DNA from 3 places in the Brevibacillus sp. HD3.3A genome. Region 1 is predicted to be linked to each of the others. Evidence: a T-box and tRNA genes for the amino acid it is inferred to sense, from the RefSeq annotation. Region 1 holds a T-box; the other regions hold tRNA genes.

Region 1 (5,581 bases):
CGACGGATCGAAATTGTCGCTGGCCCGTTCAATCACTTCCGGGAAGCTGTTCAGCAAAGTGATGACTGCCCACGCTTCCTTGCTGTCCAATGCATCTGGTACGAGGCTGGCAGTTGTTTGCGGCTTGTACTCTCCTTTGCGCAGAAGCGAGCAAGCGCGCGCATGCGTGTATTGCACGTACGGCCCTGTCTCGCCTTCAAAGGTGAGCATTTCTTCCCAGGAGAAGTTGATGTCGTTCAGACGGTAGTTTTTCAGGTCGTGGAAAATGACGGCACCGACCCCGACTTGGCGGGAAACTTCGTCCTTGTTCGCGAGGGAAGGATTTTTCTCCTCAATCACTTTTTGCACATCGGCAATCGCCTGCGCCAAAACTTCTTCGAGCAGGACGACTTTTCCTTTACGCGTGGACATTTTCTTGCCGTCTTTGAGCATCATGCCGAACGGGATGTGATGCATGTCGGCGGACCAGGCGTAGCCCATTTTCTCCAATACTTTGTAGAGCTGCTGGAAGTGGAGGCGCTGCTCGTTTCCTACGACGTAGAGCGCTTTTGCGAAGTCGTACGTCTCATGACGGTACAGGGCGGCTGCCAGATCGCGCGTGGCGTACAAAGTAGCGCCGTCCGACTTTTTGATCAGGCATGGCGGCATGTTGTACTCATCGAGACTGACAACCATGGCGCCGTCCGATTCGGTCAGCAAGCCTTTTTCTTCGAGCAGGGTGACGACGCGATCCATTTTGTCGTTGTAGAAAGCTTCCCCGTGCGTGGAGTCGAAGGAGACGTTCATCAGCTCGTAAATTTTCATGAACTCCTTGAGCGATTCGTCGCGGAACCATTTCCACAGATGCTGCGCCTCGGCGTCGCCATCTTCCAGCTTTTTGAACCATTCGCGGCCCTGGTCTTCCAAGGTAGAGTCGTTTTCAACTTCTTCGTGGAAACGCACGTACAGGCTGAGCAGTTCTTTGATCGGCTCCGCTTTGACTTTCTCCTCGTCACCCCACAGGCGATAGGCGACGATCAGCTTGCCGAACTGTGTGCCCCAGTCACCCAAGTGGTTGATGCGCACAGGCTGGTAGCCGCGTTTTTCCATGATGTTCGCAATCGCGTTTCCGATGACGGTCGAACGCAAGTGCCCCATGGAAAACGGCTTGGCGATGTTAGGGGAGGAGAGGTCGATCGGCACTTTGCGGCCTTGGCCTGCTTCACTGCTGCCGTAAGCGCTGCCTTGTGCCAGGATGGTGCCAATGACTTGCTCCGCCACGTTTTGCTGATCGAGAAACAAGTTGACGTAAGGGCCGACTGCTTGTGCCGAGCGCAGCGGCGCACCTTCTATTTTTTCCGCAAGCTCTGTCGCGATCATCGGCGGAGCTTTGCGCAGTGCTTTTGCCAATTGGAAACATGGGAAAGCGATATCTCCCATAGCCGGGTTTGGCGGTGTTTCCAGCATGTTGTACACCGTTTCTTGCGAGAAATCGTTCACACCGAGTCCGGTGAGGGCCGCGGCGATTTTTTCTGCCACTTGATGTTTGTAACTCATGGTAATTCTCCTTTCAGATGGGAAAAGCTTTGGAACGGAACGTTTGAAAAATAAAAAAACCTCTACGTCTCCTGTAAAAAGAGACGAGAGGTTGTGCTCCCGCGGTGCCACTCTTGTTGTTTTTGCCTGCATGATTTGGTTGAGGCAAAAACCGCTTTGCGCTGCTGTAACGGGCAGACCCGGCAAAACCCTACACAATCCAGACGCTTACATCTATAGCGTCAGATGTTCAGGCCGCATCTCCGAGGGGCGCTTCCGCACTTGGTCAGGCATCGGGCTTCCACCATCCCCGATTCGCTACAGCCGTAAGTCCAAGGGTACTGTCCTCATCAACGATTCGCTTGTTTACCTAGCATTATAGCCGTTTTTGGTGCTTTTGTGCAACTTACTCTTCCGGTTTTTTCAAAATCTTGTCGAGTGCCGCGAAATACTCCTGCGTCAGCTTTTCTCTTTCTTCCGCCGTCAAGTTTTCGGCATGCATCCATTGCGCCTTGTACTGCTCCAGTTTTTCCACCATGGCCAGCTCGGCAGCCGCTTCTTCTTCCAGATCGTAATTCTCGGATGGATCAAAAGGGATCAGCCGATTGTCGTTGCCGCTGCGCAGGTAGGAAGAGCGCCAGTTTTCCGGGAAGTGGTAATCCTGATCGCCAAACATCAGACCGAGAACGTCGTCGGAGTCGAGTGGCAAAAAGTGATCGTAATTGTCCCTTCTGCCGCCTTCGGACAGGTTGATATGCGACAAAAAGTAGCGCAAATAGTGTTCACCTGTTTCGGTATGCTTTACGATGGAATATGTTTCAAACTCGGATGTTTCCAGTTCCTTTACCGTCTCTATACAGGACAAAAACTCGTCTTTTTCACAAGCGAGCAAAGTGTTCATCGTCAATCGTTCCTTTCTAGGGGTTAGGTAAGCCTCATGATAGCAAAAGCGTTCCGCTCTGACAACGAACGCAGTGCGCGCAGGTGTCGTCTTTTCCGCTGAAAACAGAGGCCAGGAAAAATAAATCGCGATTTCTGTCACAAAAAGCAGGCTGCTGGATCAAATGGATATCGTTTGCAAGAGGAGGTGAAGCAAAGTGAATGTCAATCTGAATGCCAGTGCAAAGGCTAACGCGGCAGAGCGGTCTTTGCAGCCGACCAAGGATGCGCTGCTGTCGACTTTGATGAATGACTACGGTGACAAAATCGTCCAGCTCGCCTACATGATCGTCAAAGATCGCGGAATCGCGGAAGACATCACACAGGAAGTGTTCCTGAAAGCCTATCGGTCGCTGGATCAGTTTCGCCATGAGAGCAGTTTGAAAACATGGCTGTACCGGATTGCCATCAATGAATCGCGCAAGTATTTGCGATCGTGGTCGTTCCGGCAAATCTTTTCTACGTTTGTCTCCCCGAAAGAAACCGTGCCGGAACAAGTGGCGGAAGGGAACGTGGAATCGTCCGTTTTCAAGCAACTGGACCAGGTACATATCGCCGAGAAAGTCATGATGCTGTCGCCTTTGTATCGAAAGGTCATGGTACTTCATTACTATGAAGATTTGTCAATTAAGGAAGTAGCACAAGTGCTGGATATTTCCGAGGATGCGGTACGGACGCAGCTGCATCGGGCGCGCAAACATTTTCGGGCATTGTGTGAAAAGGAGGGATTGGAATGGAACTAGATCAGGGGCTGCGTGAAGCTGTACGCGAAGCAGGGAAAGCGGCAGCTTCGGAAGTGAAGTTTACCCGGGAAATGGAAGAGAGGATTCGGATGGAGGTCGGGAAGAAAAAGCAGAAAAATCACAAGCAGTTAGTCATGGCGGGATCGCTTGCGGCTTGTCTGGCATTGACCGTGCTAGGGGTGCGAGAGGGCTTTCTGCCGTCCATGTCGCCGCAAAAAAATGGAACGAGCGCAGCGGCGGCGCATCAAACGGACAAAACCGCGGAGCAGGCCGTTTCACCGGAACAAGCGCTGGCTCCGCTGCAAAAGGCAGTCCCTGAGCTTGGCGGTGTCACACTGCGCAAAGGCGAGACGCTGGATGGGATTGCGCTTGTGACCTTGCTGCAAAAGGACAGGGCAATCGGACAAGTCGCGTATGACACCCGGACGGGGCGGATCGAAAGCTACTTGCTGGACGCAAGCAGTGACGGCGAGAAAACAACGATTGCGCCCGCGCAAGCAGAGAAAGTCGCGCAAGCATTTTTGCAGACCGCGCTCGGTGAAGAAGCGAAGGTTTACGCGCATCAGGCGACAGAAGTTTATGCGGATGAGGATTGGCGCAACGGAACGTGGATGAACGTCAGCTATCAGCGGTTGGAAAACGGCAAGCCTGTCCCGTACGATGTCTTGACTGTCCAGGTGGACAAAAAGGAGCGCGTCGCCTTTTTCGGCAGGTTGAACGAGCAGGAGCAGAAGCTGTTTGCCAAATTCGCCGCCTCCGTGACTGAACTGAATCCGTTCCCGGTTGTCTACAACAAACAGCTGACTCGAGATGGCTGGGCGCTGGTTTTGGGCAAAGTGAACGACGAAGGCCAGACAGCGATGGTGAGCGAAATCGGCAACGGGCAAGACATCGATCTGTACCGGATTCAGCGGGACCGCAACGAAGAAGCGCAAAAGCCAAATGAAGCAGAGGCGTTAAAGCAAGCGAAGCAGCTTCTCGGCCGATTGCTTGGAGCTGACAGCGCGAACTATCGCCATGTGGAATCGAATAGCGCGGAAAAATTCATGCGTTATCATAACGGGTTACCTGTCATGGAAGATGTGCTGGATATTGAACTGGGCAGCTCCGGACGTCTTCTGATGTTCAGCAAACCGACGAGAGCGTATTCCCCGTCTTCGTTCCCGGATGCTGCGGAAGCTGTGGCGAAAAGCGCCGCCGAAAACGAGCTGGCCGCAAATATGAAGCTTGTATACGTGCAGCACATGTCCGAAGGGAAGGCGCTGAAACAGCCGACACTGGAATACAGGGCAGCGGTTTCCTTTTTCCAACAAGGAAGGCCGGTTTTCCTTGATTGGTACATTGATGCGCATAGCGGCAAGATCAACTACGGTACGGGAAACAACGGCTTTGCCTACGATCAGCTGCAGCGGGAGCAGCCGCAGGCAGATGCGTTCGAGACACACGAACAGCCTGTCATCGTGCGTACGAAGGAAGAGGCGAAGGCGCTTTTGCAAACGGAATTTGGCGTCAACGTCGAAGGCATGTCCTATCGGGAATCCGTAGATGATCACCAAAAGAACAAATCATTCAACTGGGCAGATAGCAAAGACCGCTGGCATGAAGTGACGATCGACGCGAAGACGAGCCAGGTAGTTGGGTTGCGCGTTCCCCGCACAAATACGCAAGTGACCGTGAAGCGCGAACAGGCCGAGCAGGCAGCCGTGTTCTTTTTGGCCAAATACGCCGATCCGGGCGTAAAAGAAGTGCAGCTTGCACAAGTGATGGAACCTGGCGCAGCCAATCCGGTTTCGTCAGGCAACTGGGTATTCCGCTATGTCATGAGCAAGGATGGGATTCCGGTGTTGGACAAGGGGCCAGATGCCGCTTACGAGGTGTCGGTAGACCCTTCGACCGGGAAGGTAAACAGCTTCCGGAATTGGCGAGAGACTCACAAGTTGATAGAGCTTCCTTCGTCAGCCGAGGTCGTTTCCAAACAAAAGGCTGCCGAGTCGTTTTTGCGCGTCATGCCACTCAGGCTTGTTTACCTGTTAAAAGATCAGGAAAACGATTGGCTGGATCGTCCGAGACTCGCGTACATTCCGTGGAGCGAGGAAGAGCTGGCAAGCAGTTTCATTACCATCGATGCCAAAAGCGGCGAGGCTGTAATCGAGCCGTAAGGACAAGAAAAAGAGGCTATCCCGCAAGCCAGCTGGAAGGCGGGGGGATAGCCTCTTCTTGTCATTTACCTAGCAGTCGTCACACGAACACCCAACAATGACCAGCAGGATAAACAGTACGAGCACCAGTGCGAAGCAGTCTCCAAAGATGCCATTTCCGCAGTAAGATGTACTCACGTTTGTTCCCCCTCCTTTCCGTTATGCTACAGTCTATACACGATCGCA
Region 2 (5,581 bases), 2.3 Mb from region 1:
TGGGCGTTGTTGACGGGACGATTGAGGCGGGGGTGCCTTATGTTTTTTTGATGGTGACGGTTGGGCTTCTTGTGTTGGTTGTTTGGGGGCGGGGAAGGCAGGTTAGGCGGTAGGTTTTACAAGACAAGGGGTCTCTGTTCCTCTCCGTTTAAAACGCGGCAGGCTCTTTGTTTTGCTTTCATGCCATCCTGGTCTTTTATTCGGCATCAAATGCTGCATCTGGATGTTGGCTGGGCAATTTAACCCATCTTGGCCGAACAATTTCTAGAAAGTTTTTTTATTTCATCTCTCTTTTGATTTCATCGAAATTGATTGCCAATGCAAGTTCACACCCCTGACTGTATTGTTATATAAATAGAAAAAGAGCCCAAGTTTAATTGGGCTCTCAGAATGTTTTATTTACTTCCAACTAACAATGATATTATCAATTACCGCTGTCCAGGTATTCGAAGAAGAAGACGAAGCACGTATTTCAATAGCCTGGTAACCAGTTCCAAGATTGATTGTCTGCGTTCTCCATTGTACATCAGAATCAGTAAGTGTCTGTTTCAAAACTCCATTCACGAAAACTTGAGTATAATTTATACCACTGCTACCACCCATAATCATACCTTTGTAGTCAAATTTCAAAGTTCTTGTAGCGGCTCCAGATGGAATATCTACACTTAGTGTTGCACTTGCTGTAGACTCAGCAACAATAGCCATAATTGAGCCAACAGAAGGGTCATATTCCCATCCACTAAGTGATAAGTTTAGGCGCGGATCAAAGCTGCTATCAGAAAAATCCTCTACAATGGTAGTTGGTGTTACGCCTCCTCCACTATTACTTGTTGTCCCGTAGGCATATGCTGACTGCGCACCCGTACCATAATTATTCACCCCAGCAACCTTGTAGTAATACGTTGTATTAGAAGAGAGGCCAGTATTCATGTATGGGGATGTTACACCAGATGCAATCAGTGAGTACGTACCGGACGCTGATGTGCTACGGTATACGTTAAAACTTGTAGCACCTGTAGCAGACATATTAATTGTCAGACTAGAGGTAGTAGGCGATCCAACTGATACACTGGGCGTACCTGGGACAGATCCTACTGATGCGGGTGTAATATTTAATGTAATTGGGCCATTTTTTCCGGCTCCATGGTTATATCCGTAGACTTTCAAGTATACCACTTGACCAGTAGAGAGCGTGTATGTGATTTTCGGTTGCGCATTGCCTGCGCTGTCGTCATCTTGTGCCAAAAGGTTTTGGGAGCTATCGAGCAGTTGCATGTAAGAATCAAAGGATGCCGACGTTGTGAAAGTATAGCTTCCCGTAGTTGGTACAATGTATTTAAAATATACATCTTTTGTATCCAGCAAGGTTCCGTTTGCAGATGTTCCAGAAACAACAATTGGATTGGTGATAGAATCCCCTGGAGTTCCTCCGCCACTTCCACTGGTAGTGAAGTTAACAGAAATGCTATCGATAAACACCGCGTTTGAGCCAGCGGAATAGGATTCGTACTTATCCCACCGAAGTTCTACGAGATACTTTCCGCCTGGTTTTAAGGCAAGTGTATCCGTTTTATAGTTGGACTCAATATTGCTTGCGTAAGTCATAGGCATACCATTAACCGTCACCAGCATAATATCAGTCCATCTACAATCGCTCCTGTGTGTCACACTAATTTGAGGATTTACTGCATTTCCCGGCACTTGAAAAGTGAACCGGCTAATACCCGTACCTGTATTCGAGTATGCGGGAGTTCTTAACACTGTCCGGCCACTATCAGTCCCGATTACAAAATCTCCTGTAAGATTAAAATTAAAGTTTGAGTCAGAGAAATCTTCCGTTGTAGATGCTGCTAGAAGCGGAAAAGACGGTGTGTTGCTTGATGGTAGAATCGATGCCGGAAGGCCAATTAGACCAACGCCATACTCATTTTTTGTTCCAAAAGGTGTGGCACCTTCATATAATTTATCCCTCAGTTGCTGCGCGGAATAGTGCGGATATGCCTGTTTTAGCAACGCCATTACGCCCGTAGCAAAGGGAGTCGCACACGATGTTCCGCTATAAGAATAGTTATATCCTCCAGATTTGCTAGTCGTCTCCAAATCAGTGAAGCTTGCGATATTCAAATAAGGGCCAGTACCTGAATATGATGCTCGTTTTAGATAAGGGAAACTCGAACTTTTTTGGACTGCACCAACTGCAACAACCTTTTCGTAATGTCCAGGGTAATATACGGTATCCTTGGTAATATCCCCATTCGCATCTGCAAAGTTACCTGCAGCTGCTAAGATAGGAACACCTTTTGCCTCTAAAATATCGCATGCAGCTTGCATAGAAGCACTTCCAGCGATCAATTGTACATTACAAAGTACAACATCAACATCCAAAGTTGCAGCATATTGGAGCGCGTCGGTTGTATAGGAAATATTCGTATAAGACCTTTGAGTATCCCCTGCTTTTTGAAAGTAACAGTTAATCACATGAATGTTAGAGTCAAAAGCAACGCCTTTTACAAAGGAACCATTACTACGAGCTGCAATGATGCCAGCACTGCAGGTACCGTGTCCATGATTACTTGGATTAACATCTGTCACATCAGTAGAATCGGTTACTACATTCCAAGTACTAAGAGGCGTTGGCAGGTCCGGGTGAGGAGACATCCCAGTATCAATAATGGCCACCTTTACTCCTGCACCAGTGTATCCCGCATTCCAAAAGTTATATAGTTGAGCTGTTGCATGTCCCCACGTTTCTACTTCATTACTAGACGGACTTCCAGCCTCGATATCTTGGTCGATACTCTCAACAAGCTTGTGAGCTAGGAGTTGCTCAACCTGCGCATCGTCAATATGAACTACAGCGAAACGATCAAATGCTGGAGTACGGAATTTTTTTAGCACTCTCCCACCAAATTGCTTTACGATCTTGTTTTGCTCTTTCTCACTAACTCCATCGATAAAGTTAACAATGTAACGATGGGCAATCTTTTTCGAACACTCTCTGTTCCTCAGTTCTTTGTTACGCATACGATCTCTCCTTTGATTTATGTTTTGTCTGATCAATTGAAAGATTTTGACCAGTATGCAAACAAAAAAGCCACCCGGCGCCCCGAGTGGCTTACTTCTTATTTGCTTGTCTTCATTTTATCAAAAAGTCATCTTCGCTCGCTGAAAATGCCTGTAGTGTAATCTTTTGTAAATAAATGTATACTTCTGGTTTTTATAGATACAAATCAGACTTGTTTTCATAAGAAAAAGCCCTGATTATATCAAGGTTTTTTCTTCAATGGCGTCCCCGAGAGGATTCGAACCTCCGACCTACAGTTTAGGAAACCGTTGCTCTATCCTGCTGAGCTACGGGGACAAGTATGGACTGTTTCAAAAAGCGGCAAAGAACCCTCTTCTGACGCCTCACCTACCTTCTTATTATATGCAGGTACACATCTTTTGGCAAATTCCACGCAAAAAAACCTTGGCTTTCCAAGGTTTTTTCGCATCCCGAAAATGATCCTGATCAAAACAGGCCGCCAGTCATATCCAGACAATATATACGACCAGCGACCACCCCAAACCCAAAACACCAACCTATCCCATCTGTCCCATTCCAACTCCTACAAGCAACTCTCACCTGCAGCCTGCAATACCTGCCACTTACCTAATCGCCTTCATAATCCGTCGACGCCCAGAAAAAGTAGCAACCTCCGCCACCCCCAGCGAACGAATCGTATCCAAATTCGCTGCCACATACTTTCCAATATCGTCGGGAAAATGCGCATCGGACGAGAGCGTCAGCGGCACGCCGTGCGCCACCAGAACGTCCAAAAAAGCCGGGCTGGGGCACATCTCCTGAACGGGATAGCGGTAGTACAAGCCCGCATTGATTTCGGTCGCTGTATTCGTTTCTTTCAAAGCAGTCGCGATCCTGTTGTAATGGGGCACAAGCTCCGCTTCCGCAGGCCGATAGGAGAACACTTTCAAATTGTCCAGATGGGCGACAAAATCAAACAACTCACTCCTGATCATACATTCAACCGTGTGGAAAAAGTCCGCGTACAGCTGTTTCAAGTCATGCTGCTCAAACAACTGGCGAGTCTCGGGATTGTCAAAGCCCCACCCGTGCAAAAAGTGGACAGAGCCGATCACATAATCCCACGAGGCGCCTGCCAGCAAGCTTTCCAACTCTTTTTCCCCGCCGATAAAATAATCCGCTTCGATCCCCAGCCGCAACTCCACGCCGCTTGCCGACCAATGCGGCTTTGCTGCCTCAATCGCCGCGCAAAAGTCGCTGAGGCTCTCCGTGCATACCTGATCAAGCCAAGTGCGCTGCAAGCGACCCAAATCGGTATCGCCCAGCTCCATGTACCGTTCAAAGTAAGGGCGCGCTTCGCGGAAACGGTATAAATGATCGACAATCCCTACTTCTTTCAAGCCTTTGTTCAGTGCCTCACGCAAATACAGATCGATCCAGGCCGGGTCGTATGCCCCGCGAGACAAGCGGTTATTTAATCGCGCCATGCTGTCCAGCAGCCAGGCGCGGGTATGTCGAGGTTGGGTTAATGGATGAAAGTGATCGAGGGCCGCATTGGTGCGGTCAAGCCAGCGCAGTGAATAGGGCCCTTCTTCCAGATGAAGATGATAGTCAATCAGCATGTGAAGTCTCTCCTTAGCGGATGTTCGCTTATCCAGGTAGTTTGAATGCCTGACGAAAGCCATTCATCCGGCATCGGCTGGTCACAAACGACCGCGCTGACATCCGGCCAGCCGCATATACGGGAAAATTGCGTTTGGCCGATTTTCGATGTGTCTGCCAAAACATAAACTTGCTCCGAGCGCTGTACCATCATGGTCGAACACAAAGTTTCTTCCATGTCGTAGTCGGTGAAGCCATCAGCGGTGATTCCTCCGCAGGAAATAAAAGCTTTGTCAAAATGAAAGCGCGAGAGCAGCTCGCAAGTAAACGCCCCGGCAACCGATTGTTGAGCCGGATGGGTCAGACCCCCCAGCATAATCACCTGGCCGTTGAATTGATTTGCTTCCAACAACTCGTTCAACAAAGCGGCAGCAGGGAGCGAATTGGTGACGATCGTCAGTTGGTTGAGGCCCTTGATGGCACGTGCCAGCTCCAGTGTTGTCGTTCCGACATCGAGCGCGATCGTGTCTCCGTCAGCCAAAAGCTCTGCCGCGATTTGGCCGATTTTCGTTTTTGCCGCCTGTTGGATCGCTTGTTTCTTTTCAAAATGCGGCTCTCGTTTTGGCAAATGATAAGGGATCGCTCCGCCGTACACCCGTTTTAGCATGCGTTGCTGTTCCAACTGGTCCAGATCGCGTCGAATGGTCTCTGGTGTTACTGCCAGGCTTTTTGCCAGATTCATCACCTGAATTTTACCGTGTCGGTTCAGTTCGTCCAGAATCACTTGCTGTCGTTCTTCAGGCAATAGTGTCATAGAGCGGAATCACATCCTTGGGACATAAATACAATGTTTTGGTTGTGCCTGTCTGCTCGGACTCGAAGGACATGTGCAGCGTGTCCACCAGTACAGAAACATCGCCAATGTTCAGTTCGTAACGGGTAACGTTGCCGAGC
Region 3 (5,581 bases), 3.0 Mb from region 1:
CAAATAGTCGACGTTGACGATGGACAACCCGTAATAAATGATCGCGGGTATCGTTCCTCCCATCATCAAAAGCGGAATCAGCACGCCCACCAAAAACAGGATCATGAGAACCGGCTTCGTCTTCTTGACACCTTCCCAGCCAAAGCCGAATTGCTGCCTGATGGAAAAGCCCAGCTTTCTTACACTTACCAGTGTGACCAGGATCGCAAAAACAATCCCCCATGCGATCGGCAAACCGAGCGACAAACTGAGCACGATTCCTGCAATCATCGCCAGGATCGGCGTAACTTGCGCCGTAGACATACGATCAACTTCCTTCCCCGTTACAATCGTGTGGACAAGAGTGCTCTTGCCGCTCCCTCATCTGTAATGAGTACATTCTGACACGATTGTTTGGCAAAGGAAAGAATCGCTTTTGCCTTGCTTTCGCCCCCTGCTATGGAAAGCACGGTTTCAGCCTTGTGCACTTCTTCCAGCTGAAGTCCGATAGTCGGCATCCGGTGGACCGTTTCGCCTGCTTCATTAAAGTAGTAGCCAAACGCTTCGGATACCGCTCCCGCTTCTGCCAGATCAGCCAGCTCTTCTTCGGAGTAATTGCGCCGACGAGCCATGGCGATCGCGTCGCCAATCCCGTGCAGCACGATCCGCGTATTTTGCAAAAGCGCGAGAACGTCTTGCACCTGAGGCTCTTTGAGCAATGTTTGCAGCGCTTCCGGGTGCAACCGATCCGGCACGTGCAGCAGCCGATAAGTAGCCCCTGTCTTGGCAGCCATCGCGGCAGCGAGCGTGTTGGCTTGCAGCTCCACTCTCTCGCCCAGCCCGCCGCGAGCAGGTACGAACTGTACATGCTTGAACGAAGCGGAAGGCGTCAGGTGATTGGCTACGCTGGCAATCGAAGTGCCGCCAGTCACAGCGACAATATCGCCCTCTTGGATCGCTTGCTTCAAAACTCTCGCGCCTACGCGTCCAAGCTCGGCTTTGACCCAGGGAGACTGGTCTGCATCGCCCTGCACCACGATCACTTCCGGGATGCCGAGCTTCTTTTGCAGCCCTTCTGCCAAGTCCCGGAGGCCAAACAGCTCGCCGACAAGCGGCTCCATGTCGTCCAACACTTGCTGTCCTTCGCCGCTCAACTGCATTCCCGCAGCGGTAACCGTCAGAAGCCCTGTCTCTTTCAACAGCTCTACCTCGGAACGCAAAATGCGCTCGGTAGTGTTCATCGCCTGAGCAAGCCCTCTGCGCCCAATCGGCTGCAAGTGATAGATCGATCGGAGCAACATGTACCTTTCACGCAAGACCCTGGTCAGGTCAGGCAGCAACTTCTGTTGCAGTTCCAGTAAACGTCGCATGTGCTTACATCCTTGGCTGTAAAATTGATCGGGACGTTTTTTGTCCCTGTATATACATTTTTTGTCCCGATTCGTACAAAAAAAAGATCACTTGCTACAACTTGAATGTAGCATATCGCAGGCAAACATGCAAGCTCCCCCTGACCTAAATATTGGCACAGGGGGAGCTTTTTTCAGTCAATTCTGGCGCCTGGCAAATTCCGCTCGCAGCTCTTCCATGGTCACGACATGAGTGATCGAGCGAAATACGACCTCTCCATCAATCGCGACTACCGGAATCACCAGCATCATCTCTTCGTGCAACGTTTCATCGCTTTCGATATCCACGACGCTTAGCTGTAAAGGAAACTCCTCTGCCAAAGCGCGGATGATCAGTTCCACATCTTCGCACAGATGGCATTTTTTTCGTCCGTACAAGACAATTTCAAGCTGCCTGTTGTTCATTGGCTTTTAAAACCTCTTTCGTTTGGCCGAGGATGGAATCAGCATTTCCTCCCGATACTTGGCGACCGTGCGGCGAGAAATCTCGATTCCTTCTGCAAGCAGCATTTCCCCCAGCTTCTGGTCGGAGAGTGGCGCCTTGCGATCCTCCTGCTCAATCAGCGCCTTGATTCTGCGTTTTACGCTCTCGGAGGACGTTGCAGACCCGCTGGAAGTGGTGAGTGCCGAAGTGAAAAAGTATTTCAGCTCGAAAATTCCCCGCGGCGTTTGCACGTATTTGTTGCTGGTTGCCCGGCTGATCGTCGATTCATGCAAGCTGACGCGCTCGGCGATTTCCTTTTGCGTCATCGGCTTCAAATAATGGATGCCCCGGTCAAAAAAGTCGCGTTGCATGTCCACGATCGCCTGCGTTACGCGCATGAGAGTCAGACGGCGCTGTTCCAGGCTCTTCGCCAGCCACATGGCGGCGTTGAGCTTGTCGTGGATAAACTGCTTCGCTTCTTCCTGGCTTTTTTGCTGACTGAGCATTTTTTCATAAAAGCTGTTGATTTTCAAGCGCGGAGCCGCCACATCGTTGACTAGCACCACGTACTCGCTGCCGACTTTTTCCACGGTCACGTCCGGGATGACGTATCTTGTCTCGGATTGAGAGAACTGAGCACCCGGCCTGGGATTCAGCGTCCGAACGAGATCCGCCATCGTCTGCACTTCCTGCGGCGTGCAGCCTACTTTGTCGGCAATGCGCTGGTAACGGTTGTCTGCGAGGTCTTGCAGGTGGTTGCGGACGACCATGACGATCTTCTCGTCATCGAGCGCCAGGTGCTCCAACTGCAACAGCAAACATTCCTCCAGACTGCGCGCCGCTACTCCTACCGGGTCAAAGTGCTGCAAGACCGACAGTACATCCTCAATCTCCAGCATCTCTACTCCGAGATTGCGGCTCGCTTCCTCCAGCGTTATTTCCAGGTAACCTTTTTCGTCCAGGTTTCCGATCAAAAACAGTGCGATTTGCCTTTGCAAAGGGGAGAAGCCCTTCACGTAGCCAAGCTGCCGCTCCAGATGCTCATACAAGTTTTCACTGCCTTGCTGAACATAATCCAACGGGTTGTAAGTGCTTTCATTTTTTGCCGGAGAGTACTCACCCGTCGCGCGGTTGCCAACGATTTCCTTCCAGTCAATCTCTGGCGCCGGCTTTTCGGCTTTCGCCGAGGCCACTTCTCCCGCTACTTCCAGGTCGAATACAGGATTTTCGTTGGCCTGATCCTGCAAATAGGAAATCAGGTCAACAGCTGAGTATTGCAATATGGTAATGGCTTGACGCAATTCCGGCGTCATCACTAATTTCAGCGTCTGTTCTTGATACAACCCCAGTCCCATGTTCATGAAGTTCGCCCCCTTCCCACTGCTTCTTGCGAGATGTCTCTTTAATTTTCATTATATTCGTTCTCTCTTGCAATTTTCCTGCCAATTTTTGAAGATGATCTGCAAAAATTAATGCTCCGCTTCTGTTCACACTCATGAAAAAAAATCACACAAAATCTCGTTTTTCGTTTGCATTTTCCTGTGGTAATCCCTTATAATTGATTAGTGTCACCCATTCACATCATACGCCTGTAGCTCAGTGGATAGAGCAATGGTCTCCGGAACCATGTGCGGGGGTTCGATTCCCTTCAGGCGTACCATATGAAAAAAGACTGGACTCGCTCCAGTCTTTTTTGTTTTCCTTGGTCTGACCTTGTCTTTCTACCTGAAAGCCTGCGACAGCACATCCCCATCGCAGGCTCACAGGCAAACCATTCATTCGTTCTGCGCTACTGATCCAGCTCTTTCTGCGCCAGTTCTTTCCCCGGAAGCGGATCTACCTGCTCCGGTTTGCGGGCATAAGCTTTGTTTGTAATCAATATCGTGAGTCCGATGATGAGGACAAAGACAATCACCAACGCAACAATAAACCCCGTACTCATGCAAGACACCTCCGCCTGTTTTCCTTCTTTCATTATAGCCTATTTTTTCGTCCAGTTTGAACCGTCCTCCGTTTGCCAATTTTTCGTTTTCCATATTGTCCCTTTCTATTCTGAATTTGGTGATAGGAAAATAACCCCAATAGCTCGAATACTATGACTATCTTGACACGAATCTGCAAATCCAAATAATTGAATGCCAAGGCAGGATAGCTATGACAGATAAGCTCACGCCCACATACAAGTGGAAAAAAAGGCGCTCCCACCCCGACGCGGCGAGACTCTTCTTCCCGGATCAGATTTTGAAAGCATTTTTTCACTTTACGACAGACGCCATCTCGATCAGTGACATGAACAACCAGATCGTTTTGGTCAATCAGGCATTTGAACAGTATTACGGCTGGTCGCTTGCGGAAATCAACGCCTCCCCGTACTGCTTTATCCCGGACGAGCTTGTCAGCGAGACGAGACAGTTGTTTGATGCCGTCCGAAACATGGGCGTGCATTTGACCAACTACGAAACGATCCGCAGGCGAAAAGACGGCACACAGGTGGAGGTTACGTTGTCCGCCGCCCCCATACGCGACGCAAACGGAAGCATCATCGCCGCTTCGTGCCTCACGCGAGACATTTCCGAGCGCAAACGGGTCGAAAAAGCGTTGCTTCAAACAGAAACCAAGTATCGACTGTTGATAGACCATACCCAAGATATCGTCACGATTTTCGACGAGTCGCTGAAGCGTGTCTACGTTTCCCCCTCTGTCGAGCAGCAATTGGGCTATTTGCCTTCCGAACTCGTCTCCCCCGGCAGCCTGGAGATTACACATCCAGACGATTTCCCCCTGCTTTTGACCAAGAAGCAAGAAATTTTCGAAAAGAATCAGCCGGTTTTCCTGGAATTTCGCTCCCGGCACAAAAATGGAACATGGATTTCTTTTGAGACACGCGGGATTCCCGTTGCTTCCGAGGATGGCACGGTGAAAAACGTCATGTTTGTCTCCCGCAATGTCATGGAGCGCAAAGTATCTGAAGCGGCCTTGTCCAAAATCAGAAAAGAAAGCCAACTTATCGCGGAGCATACGGACGATTTGATTTTGATAACCGACAAGCACGGAGACATCGTCCACCTCTCTCCCTCATACGAGCGAGTCACGGGAACGATGAGGCATGCCGGCAAGCTGTCCTTCAAAAACATTCACCCGGATGATCTGGAACGCGTCGACCTGCAATTTCAAGATTTAATGGAAACGCTGGAGCCGCGAACGTGTGAATTTCGCTATCGCACGGTGAGCGGCGACTGGCTCGTGCTGGAGGCAAAAGGAACCCCGATCCTGGCCGACAACGGCGAATGCGACGGCTTCATTATCGTTTCCCGCGATATTACCGAGCGGAGAAACAACGAGATGCTGCTGCGCAATGCCGAGAAACTCTCTGTCATCGGCGAGCTGGCAGCGGGCATCGCTCACGAAATCCGCAATCCGCTCACTTCGCTGCGCGGCTTTATTCAGCTGTTGAAGCCGACGCTGGTTGATCATCAAATGTACGCAGACATCATGCTTTCCGAGCTGGATCGAATCAATTTCATCGTCAGTGAGTTGCTCGTGCTCGCGAAGCCGCACAACGTCAAGATCAAATCTCTCCCGCTGGTCTTCTTGCTGAAAAATGTGCTGACCTTGCTGGCGTCAGAAGCAAACTTGAAGAACATCCGCTTCCACACCGCTTTTGGCTGCGATCCCCTCATCTCCGGGGAAGAAAACCAGCTCAAGCAAGTGTTTATCAACGTCATCAAAAATGCAATCGAGGCCATGAGCGGGCATGGAGATGTCACCC

The links. A T-box is a leader RNA that pairs with one kind of tRNA and senses whether it is charged. The one in region 1 lies ahead of argS (arginine--tRNA ligase), so its partner is inferred to be a tRNA-Arg.
Region 2: it has a tRNA-Arg gene. The T-box ahead of argS (arginine--tRNA ligase) is inferred to sense a tRNA for this amino acid. The anticodon was not compared.
Region 3: it has a tRNA-Arg gene. The T-box ahead of argS (arginine--tRNA ligase) is inferred to sense a tRNA for this amino acid. The anticodon was not compared.

The regions. Positions count from the first base shown of each region.
Region 1 is NZ_CP085874.1:2,313,175-2,318,755, forward strand. Features, by position in the region: gene argS (arginine--tRNA ligase) at 1-1,536, opposite strand, end outside; T-box leader at 1,613-1,878, opposite strand; gene HP435_RS11365 (hypothetical protein) at 1,922-2,416, opposite strand; gene HP435_RS11370 (sigma-70 family RNA polymerase sigma factor) at 2,625-3,197, shown strand; gene HP435_RS11375 (YcdB/YcdC domain-containing protein) at 3,188-5,356, shown strand; gene HP435_RS11380 (YjcZ family sporulation protein) at 5,426-5,533, opposite strand.
Region 2 is NZ_CP085874.1:47,085-52,665, reverse strand. Features, by position in the region: gene HP435_RS00315 (ABC transporter permease) at 1-113, shown strand, start outside; gene HP435_RS00310 (S8 family serine peptidase) at 400-3,024, opposite strand; tRNA gene HP435_RS00305 (tRNA-Arg) at 3,285-3,361, opposite strand; gene HP435_RS00300 (histidinol phosphate phosphatase domain-containing protein) at 3,649-4,647, opposite strand; gene HP435_RS00295 (DeoR/GlpR family DNA-binding transcription regulator) at 4,641-5,441, opposite strand; gene HP435_RS00290 (ABC transporter ATP-binding protein) at 5,425-5,581, opposite strand, start outside.
Region 3 is NZ_CP085874.1:5,476,497-5,482,077, forward strand. Features, by position in the region: gene HP435_RS25600 (Na+/H+ antiporter NhaC family protein) at 1-303, opposite strand, end outside; gene HP435_RS25605 (sugar-binding transcriptional regulator) at 324-1,349, opposite strand; gene HP435_RS25610 (glutaredoxin family protein) at 1,527-1,793, opposite strand; gene rpoN (RNA polymerase factor sigma-54) at 1,800-3,173, opposite strand; tRNA gene HP435_RS25620 (tRNA-Arg) at 3,398-3,472, shown strand; gene HP435_RS25625 (hypothetical protein) at 3,602-3,754, opposite strand; gene HP435_RS25630 (PAS domain-containing sensor histidine kinase) at 3,967-5,581, shown strand, end outside.